DNA from 4 places in the Arthrobacter sp. HS15c genome. Region 2 is predicted to be linked to each of the others. Evidence: riboswitches for the same ligand, from Rfam matches in the RefSeq annotation. Region 2 holds a riboswitch; each other region holds the start of a gene.
What was found. A riboswitch is a leader RNA that binds a small molecule or an ion and turns the genes downstream of it on or off. The one in region 2 is predicted to bind cyclic di-AMP.
Positions count from the first base shown of each region.

Region 1: linked by a shared signal. The riboswitch ahead of ABV518_RS20600 (LysM peptidoglycan-binding domain-containing protein) and the one ahead of ABV518_RS18215 (M23 family metallopeptidase) in region 2 are both predicted to bind cyclic di-AMP.
Region 3: linked by a shared signal. The riboswitch ahead of ABV518_RS20630 (hypothetical protein) and the one ahead of ABV518_RS18215 (M23 family metallopeptidase) in region 2 are both predicted to bind cyclic di-AMP.
Region 4: linked by a shared signal. The riboswitch ahead of ABV518_RS12225 (hypothetical protein) and the one ahead of ABV518_RS18215 (M23 family metallopeptidase) in region 2 are both predicted to bind cyclic di-AMP.

Region 1 is NZ_JBFOHM010000013.1:145,033-147,215, forward strand. It holds gene ABV518_RS20595 (coiled-coil domain-containing protein) at 1-214, opposite strand, end outside; cyclic di-AMP (ydaO/yuaA leader) riboswitch at 637-838, shown strand; gene ABV518_RS20600 (LysM peptidoglycan-binding domain-containing protein) at 842-1,690, shown strand; gene ABV518_RS20605 (YdiU family protein) at 1,760-2,183, opposite strand, start outside.
Region 2 is NZ_JBFOHM010000011.1:55,631-57,813, reverse strand. It holds gene ABV518_RS18215 (M23 family metallopeptidase) at 97-915, opposite strand; cyclic di-AMP (ydaO/yuaA leader) riboswitch at 926-1,169, opposite strand; gene ABV518_RS18210 (metal-dependent transcriptional regulator) at 1,300-1,995, opposite strand.
Region 3 is NZ_JBFOHM010000013.1:151,692-153,874, reverse strand. It holds gene ABV518_RS20630 (hypothetical protein) at 110-844, opposite strand; cyclic di-AMP (ydaO/yuaA leader) riboswitch at 1,177-1,360, opposite strand; gene ABV518_RS20625 (flotillin family protein) at 1,680-2,183, shown strand, end outside.
Region 4 is NZ_JBFOHM010000006.1:282,992-285,174, reverse strand. It holds gene ABV518_RS12230 (sensor histidine kinase) at 1-799, shown strand, start outside; cyclic di-AMP (ydaO/yuaA leader) riboswitch at 923-1,081, shown strand; gene ABV518_RS12225 (hypothetical protein) at 1,087-1,827, shown strand; gene ABV518_RS12220 (glycosyltransferase) at 1,974-2,183, shown strand, end outside.

The DNA of each region.
Region 1 (2,183 bases), on a different contig from region 2:
CCAGCGCTTCGGCCTGTGTCTGCAGCCCGCCCAGCAGATCGTTGATCCTGGTGACCTCTGCGGCCTTGCCGGCCTCGCTTTGCTTGGCGTTCTGCACGTCCTGCCAGGAGGGGTAGCCACCCGGCGGTGCGTCGTCGGCGGCGTATGAAGGAAGCAAGGCAGCCGACCCCATCAGGGCGACGGCCAGCACCCCCGCGAGGGCGGGCAGCCTCATTCTGTGAGCAAACCGGGACATAGTTGGTGAGCTTACCGGGCAAAACGCCCAATAAGTCGTTCACGGTCAAACATTGTTACCCAGCAGAGATCCCGGTTCACCGGGCCGTGAGCCGGAAGTATCAGGGCGTCATCAACATGGCCCTGCACGCAGGCTCGAAATGTCCTATATCACGGCTTCGTCGAATTGTTGCGTCACAATCACCGCCCAAGCCTATTTTTTGTTTGTGAATCACGACACACCCGGATGAGCCCTTCCGGCATATACGGATTCGAGCCTGACCTGCGGCGCCTATCTCCCGAGCCGCTGGAACCGGCGAAATCATCAGGTGGCCTTGCACTCTACATTCCGTTATCGGAATGTGACATTCCTATCCTGCGCTGGTTATGGTCGTGCAGTGCCCCGGCCCAAGCCGGGACATTCCGGTCAGTATGCCGAGCCCTGCCACTGACCCGGGACCCCAGCGCATTCCACTGGCAGGGACGGGGGAACCACGTTTCCACGGCTTCTTTCGAAGCCTTGGGGTTAAGTCGGTATCGCTCCGTCCCGTGCGGAGCCGTAACCGGCCGGGTGTCTCCGACCCGAACCCGACAGCTCACCCCGCAGGCATGGGAGAGGCGATCATCCATGTCCAAGAACTTCACTGCCGCACGCCATCGTGCGACTGCTATCCGCCCCACAGCCCTCGTCGGCACGTCTTCAACAGCCAAAGCCCGCGCACTGGCGTTCGGCCGGCCTGCACTTGTTGCTGTTGCGGCATCCGGCCTGCTTTTCAGCGTCGGCACCCCCGCACAGGCCGGCGTCCACGGACCCGACACTTCCGGGACCGTCAATGTTCAGGGCCAGTCCAGCGCTCCGGTAGCAGCTCCCGTGGCTGCGCCTGCAGCGGCCCCTGCTCCGGCAGCGGCTGCAACCGTCTACACCGTCGTGTCCGGCGACACCCTGGGCGCCATTTCCGCGTCCTACGGCGTTGCCCTCAACGACGTCCTGTCGGTCAACGGCCTGACGATGACCACCATCATCTATCCCGGCGACCAGATCCAGATCCCGGGCGCAGGCTACACCGCACCGGCTCCCGTGGCGAAGGCAGCAGCAGCCCCCACGGCTCCGGCCAACACAGGCGTCCAGCTGGCCTCCACGTCCGCACCGGTAGTCCAGGCCCCGTCCGGCTCACTCGGCGCGGCCATCCTCGGGTCAGCCTATTCTCAGCTCGGCGTCCAGCAGGACTGCACCGCCATGGTGGAGAAGGCACTTCGCTCGGTTGGCAAGAGCGTGGGAGACCTGGCGCCAACCCAGTTCTTCGCGTACGGCACGGTGGTGGGTACTCCTGCCGCCGGTGACCTGGTCATCACGGCCGGCCATGTGGGCGTCTACGCCGGAAACGGCCAGGTCGTCAGCGGTGGCGTGGACGGTTACAAGACCGAAGTCCACTCCCTCAGCTGGCTCGCGGGGGCATCCTTCGTCCGCGTAGCGTGATCCGGCCATGCCCGACGGCGGCGGGCGGCACCCAGCCGCGCGCCGCCGTCGTCCATCCCTGGTGTTCGCTCAGGTCCCGCAGAAGGTCCGGTAGCTCCCGAAGTCAGCAGGGGCGGGACCGGCGTAGCGTTCCAGGCCGGGACGCTCGGTGTATGGGTTCGCCAGGACGTCCACCAGGCGGCGGAACGGGTCCAGGTCGCCTGCAGTAGCGGCGGCGAGGGCCTCTTCCACCAGGTGGTTCCTGGGGATGTAGGCGGGGTTCACCCGATCCATCATGCCCGCGTCCGGTTCCAGGGCGAGCCATCGTTTGGCCCATGCATCGAATGCTCCCGGGTCCGCGAACATGGCCCGGACAGCGTCAGGCGTGCCCCGGGCTGCCGAACCGAGGCTCCGGAAGAACGAGGTGTAATCAACCTGTCCCTCCTCAAGCAGTCCCAGCAGGTCGTTCACCAGCGGGGATACTGCGTCGTCGTCCGCGTCCAGCCCAAGTTTG
Region 2 (2,183 bases):
AAGTTGACGCAAGTTAGACGGTACAGGAGTTCGGAGCGAATGTCACATTCAGGTCACGGCATGTCATGCGAATGTGAGAGTTTGCCATCATTTTGGCTAGAGCCAGCCGGTGGGGTCAACGACTTCACCGTTGACCTGGACCTCGAAGTGGAGGTGGCAGCCGGTGGAGGCGCCCGTGGTGCCGCTGAGGGCCACGACGTCGCCGCGGCTGACTGTCTGGCCTACCTTGACGTTGAACGACGAGAGGTGGTTGTACGTGGTTTCCAGGCCGTTACCGTGATCCACCACCACGCGGTTGCCGCCGCCGTACTGGTGCCATCCGGCGAAGGTCACGGTGCCGCTGGCCGCCGCCAGGACCGAGGTGCCGCACTGGGCCACGTAGTCCTGGCCGCGGTGGAAGTCGCCCGTACCGCCAGTGATGGGGCTGACACGGTAGCCGAACGGGGAGGCCGTGACCAGGCTTGCCAGCGGGGCGCCCAGGCTGCCTGCGGATGCGGCCCTGGTGATCGAGCCCGCCGACTGGGCGCTCAGGAGCTGCTTGAGCTTGCCGTCGGGATCACCCTGGGTGACTACGGAGGAGCGGCTGAAGTCGATTCTTGCGGCTGCCTCGGCAGAGATTTCAGGCTGTGGAGCTGCGGAAACAGCCGAAGCCTGCTGGCCGGCGTCGGGCGTGGCCAGCACGGGGCTGGTGGCCGGCACCGTGACGGTGAGGACCAGGCCGGTGGCCGCTAGGGCGATGCCGGCCTTTTGGCCTACGCCGCTGGCGGCTGCGAAATCGGTGATCTGCCGGAAAGGGCCCCGGCGGCGGCGCGCATCGCGCTGTGGATCCCGGGGCCTGTCCGCGGCCACTGCTGCGGCAACGCGGGGCGCTGCTGCGGGGCCTGCCGCACGGCGGCGGCCCCTGGAATTCTGCATGGTCAAGAACGGTTCCTCTCTGGAAAGCCTGCGAAGTTAGCTGTCGGATTCGGGTCAGAGAGTTCAAAGACCCGGTCCGCCGTAAGCAAGCTTCGGCGCAGAGAGATATCCCGTAGGATCCTTCGCTGGAAGAGGCTTGCTGCTGACGGACTTCACCCCAAGGCGGCCTTGCGACCGCCGGTTGTGGTTCCCCCGCCTCTGCCAGTTGGTGACTCGTACCCCGATCTGCTGGCAGAGCTCGGCTCCAGATCAGGTAACGCTTTTGTATCGACGCTTGGCGTTAACTATAGGCGATTAAGCCGGACAGTAACAATTCCGTTATCTTTGCGTAAACCCCAACGAATGGGGTAAACACCCCGGTTCGGCGCCTCTTTTGGACAGGCGTCAGGCGACGGATACAAATACGTGCGCGGCGACTTCCGGCGGGAGCTCCAGCGCCCCTTCGATCCCGGCAACCCGGACCGAAATGTAGTCGCCAACGCGCTCCAGTGATACCGCAGCGCCGGGCCGGATCCCGCCCTCGTCGAGCTGGATGAGCAACTCCGGCTCCACCTGGATCGGTTCCGCCAGCCGGCTGACAACCACGTTGGAGCCCGGGCCGTAGCCCTTCATCGCTTCGAGGAGATTAATCACGCCGTCCGTAAAGGGCGACGACGCCTGGCCGCCCAGGGCCGCGAGGCCGGGGATGGGATTGCCATAGGGGGATTCCGTGGGGTGGTTCAGCAGTTCGTAGATGCGCCGCTCGACGCGTTCACTCATCACGTGCTCCCAGCGGCACGCCTCGTCATGCACGTAAGCCCAGTCCAAGCCGATGACATCCGCAAGGAGGCGCTCGGCCAGCCGGTGCTTGCGCATGACTTCCGTGGCCCGCTTGCGGCCTGCCTCCGTCAGCTCCAGGTGGCGGTCTCCGGAGACCACCACAAGGCCATCACGTTCCATCCGGCCGATGGTTTGGGACACCGTGGGCCCGGAGTGTCGGAGCCGCTCGGCGATGCGTGCGCGAAGAGCAACGATGTTCTCTTCCTCAAGCTCCAAAATGGTCCGAAGATACATCTCCGTGGTATCGATCAGATCCGTCATCCAGCTCAGCTCCTCGAGCGCAGTACCTTGCGTTGTCCCACCGTATCGCGTACCGACAGCGACGTAGTCCGTTGAAAAGCTTAGCCTATTTTGAGTTTGTCCGGATAATTCCTGGGCCGCCGGAGGCTTGTCTCAATGGCTGGACTATGACGGTGCCGGTTCCCGCCCAATCGGCGGTTCAGGCAGAA
Region 3 (2,183 bases), on a different contig from region 2:
TCCAGGGCTTTTGCCGGAGAGCCATAGCTTTCCTTGATGTAGCCCAACCCCCGGTCCACCTGGCTGGGGCGCCACTTTGTTGACGTGTCCCACAGCGCGTTCAGGGCATTCATCTGTTCCGCCCCCATCCATAGGACGCCAGGCGGCCGCTGGCATACGAGCGGGTTTCGACTGCTTCTTCGGTGGTGCCGTCCCCTTCATCGGAAGGTGCAGAGGTACCAGTGGGCGAGGGAGCGGGTGACGCGCCGACCGGTGTCGGTGTCGGTGTGGGTGTGGTCGCCGGAGGCGTCGTCGTGGGCGCCGGTGTGGCCGCCGCCGCAGACGCTGGCGGAGCAGGTGTCGCCGATGTAATAACCGGTGGCTGCAGGATCACGGTGGGCGTCGGTGAGGGCGGAACCGCGGCGGGGGAGTCAGCCAGGATTCCGGCCAGGGTAGGAGCGTCCACCGGCATGGGGAGGTCGGCGACGGCTGGCACGGAAGAGGCAGTGGGATCCGTAGCAGCGGGCACATTATCGGTGCCTGGGGCGGCCTGTGCCGGGGCAGCGCCCGGTGTGCCCGGGGCAGTGGTGGCGCCGGGCCGGGGAGTCACGCGTCCATTAGTGCCGGTGGGCTGTGTTCCCGACGTGGCGCCGGTCGTGTCCGTTGCACCGGGAGCATCCTGGGCGGACGACTCCTTGCCGAAGAAGGGCAGCTCGGTGGCTTGGCTGGCCGTGCCGACGGCAAGCAGCACGGCAAGGGAGCCTGCGACTATGGCCATCCGATGACCAACAACACGAACCGACGCGGCTCTCTTCAGGATGGCCCGGGCGTCGGAACTGAAGGCAGCGGCTACCTGGGGGCTCATGCCTGACGCTGGCTGGCTGCCTCGGCCTACAGCTCTCCGTGGGCTTCCCGGAGCGGAACCTATGGGGGCTATTGCCGGAAGGGCTTCGGTTGCAGGAGATGCAGTTTCCGAGGGACGTCCTGGTTCCGGGGCGGGGGGTATATCGAGGGACGGGCGCCTGTCCCTGCGTCGCCGCAGCGGGGCGGACGCCGGTTCGGTGGAACCATGCCCGGGATGAGGAACGTCTGCGTCGGAACTCGTGGGGGTGAGTGGAGTGGTGATGACAGGCGCAGCAGCTGCGCGGTGTCGCCCGGCCCGAAAAGGGCGCGACTGATCAAGCGAACGGGACATGATGGTTGCCTCTCAACGCCTGCGGAGTTAGCTGTCGGGTTCGGTGGAGGTCAACCGGCCGGCACGTTAAACGTGACGGCTTCACCCCAAGGACCGCTGGGCAGCGGCCCGAAGACTGTGGGTCCCCCGTCTCTGCCTTAATGTGTTGGGAGTCCGGGATGTGGCAGAGCTCGGCGTCAGCCCGGACGCAGCCCGATCCAGATGGGCCACCCCAAGACCGTACACGAACCCGTCCGTTAAGTCACGTTTAGGTAACAGGAATGACCCGGACCGCGAGTTACCTTGTGTCCGCCTGCGATTGCGCCTGCGTGCGGGCTGACCAACCCTGGCGCCGCGGTAAGCCCGCCGAGCCTTGGAGCACCAATGGCACGTAAGGTTTGATGGAAGGCACCCGGTCCGATGGGGGACGTCGCCGGGTTGTTTCAGCAATGCCGCGTCCCCCATGGCGCCGGGGTCCAAGGATCGGCGACAACCATGGCGATCTGACACATCAATAGGGGGAACTATGACAGTAATGCTGATCGGCGGGGGCGCACTTGCCCTCCTGCTCATCGCGGGATTCATCTTCTACACTTCGAGCATCCGGTTTGCTAAGCCGAATGAGGCCATGCTCATCACCGGCAAGAGCGATCCGAACACCACCGATGAAACCTCCGATGACCAGTCCCGTGTCATCATCAACAATCGGGCGTTCGTTAACCCGATCACCGAGCGCGTGAGCCACATCTCGCTGTCATCGCGTCAGGTTGAAGTCACCATCGAAGCGATCTCCAACAACGGCATCCAGCTCAAGCTGGCCGGCGTTGCCCAGGTAAAGGTCGGCGGCGACAAGATCTCTGTCCGCAAGGCAGCCCAGCGTTTCCTTGACCAGCAGGACGCCATTGATCACTACACGCAGGAGACCCTGTCGGGTTCACTGCGTTCCATCGTGGGCACCCTGAGCGTTGACGCGATCATCAAGGACCGCGCGCAGTTTGCGGCCTCCGTCAAGGAAGAAGCCGAGCATTCG
Region 4 (2,183 bases), on a different contig from region 2:
GAACTCCAACCCCGGAACCGAGGTGGGCAGCGTAGGGCACGCGCTGAACCTCATGCTGGACAACGTGGCCAGTGCGCTGCAGGCGAGGCAGCGGAGCGAGACCAAGGTACGGCAATTCGTTGCCGATGCATCACACGAGCTGCGTACCCCGCTGACGGCGATCCGCGGCTACACCGAGCTGATGCGGATGACCGAGAATTTCACCCCGGATGGGCGGAAGTCGCTGGCCCGGGTTCAAAGCCAGTCCGAGCGCATGACCACCCTGGTGGAGGACCTGCTCCTGCTTGCCCGGCTGGATGAGGGCCAGCCGCTGAAACTCAGCGAAGTGGACCTCACGCAACTGGTGGTCGAGACGGTCAGCGACGAGAAAGTCATCGCACCGGGCCACAACTGGCACCTGGAACTTCCGGACGAGCCACTGGCGGTCAACGGCGACGCCTCGCAGCTGCGCCAGGTGCTGGTCAACCTGCTCTCCAACGCCCGCAAGCACACGGCTCCCGGCACTACGGTGACCACGGCCGTGATGAGGTCCGCTGACGGCAGTGCCGTGGTGACGGTGACGGACGACGGCGGGGGGATCCCGGCCGAATTCGTGGACCACGTTTTCGCCCGGTTTGCCCGCGCAGACGCGGCGCGCACGGGCGCGGCACCGTCTGCCGGAGCCGCGGCGTCGGAAGGCACCAGCGGCCTGGGCCTGTCCATTGTCCAGTCCATCGTGGAGGCCCACGGCGGGAGCGTGGAGGTGACGTCCCGGCCGGGCCGGACCGAGTTCGCCCTGCGCCTGCCAGTGGTTTCGTGATCAATGCAAGGCAACGCACCGGCGTCGTGATCTCTGTTACCAAAATGTGACTTAATCGCCAGGCTCCTGTACCGTCGATTAGGTGCGGTTCCCTATTGGGCCGCATGTCCGGAGGACGCCAAGCTCTGCCGCTTCCCGGATTCCGCTTGACCAGGCAGAGGCGGGGGACCCAGAGTCCCGGGCATTTGATGCCCTTGGGGTGAAGCCAGCACGTGATGTTTCCGTGTGGCCGGATGCCCTCATCCGAACCCGACAGCTAACTCCGCAGGTGTGAGAGGCGATTCATCATGTCTGAATTTAAGGTAGAAGCACGCCCGCAGAGCGGGTCAACACATTCCCACGGCCGCCGCAGGCTCGCTGAAGCGGAAGCACCGGCACCCGCAAAGGCCACGTCCCGGCTGGCTAAAATCCCGTCTTTGGGTCGCCGTGCAGCCGTGTTCACCGCTGCGTGTGCCCTGCTCATCGGCGTGGGTGCCGCTGGCCAGGCCTCTGAGTCCAGCCTTCCGGTAGCCGCCAGCGAAACCCAGCCGTCGCCCGAAGCATCCGCTGCCGCCGACATCCAGTCCAATTTGAGCTTCGAGAAGGCCGAAATCCAGGCGCAGCCCGCCCCGGCACCCGCACCGGCTGAGATCAGCGTTGCACCGCAGGCCGCCGAGCCGGCACCGGCACCTGCCCCCGCTCCTGCACCGGAACCGGCGCCTGCCCCCGTGGTGGCCGTCAACGATCCGGCCGGAGCCCAGGCCTACGCTGCCGGCCAGCTCGCCAGCTATGGCTGGTCCGCTGACCAGATGCAGTGCCTGCAGACGCTGTGGACCAAGGAATCCGACTGGACCACCACGGCCACCAATGCGAGCAGCGGCGCCTACGGCATCGTCCAGTCGCTGCCCGCCGAGAAGATGGCTAGCGCCGGTGCGGACTACCTCACCAACTACCGCACTCAGATCAACTGGGGCCTGAACTACATCCAGGAGCGCTACCAGTCGCCGTGCGGTGCCCTGAACTTCCACTTGTCGCACAACTGGTACTAAGCCGGCGTCTCCGGCTTCCGACCAACGCAGGCAGCAGGCCCTGAATCCCCCGGTTCAGGGCCTGCTGCTTTTGGCGTCGCCGCCTCCACAGCAGCTTCACAGCCATGGCCTAAAGCGCTCACAACACCGGACGCCATCCTTGATGCATGACACCTACAGGCCAGGCGCAACGCGCACCGCAGCGGACCGCCCCCTTGCCCGCGACGCCGGCAGCCGAGTCCCGCTGCCACCCTGTTGATGTCCTGCCCGGAGTACCTGTCCTTGAGGTGGCTGTCCCTGTCTATAACGCGGAACAGAGCCTCGAGGCCGCGATCCGCCGCCTCCACCGGCACCTCAGCAGCGCCTTCCCGCAGTCG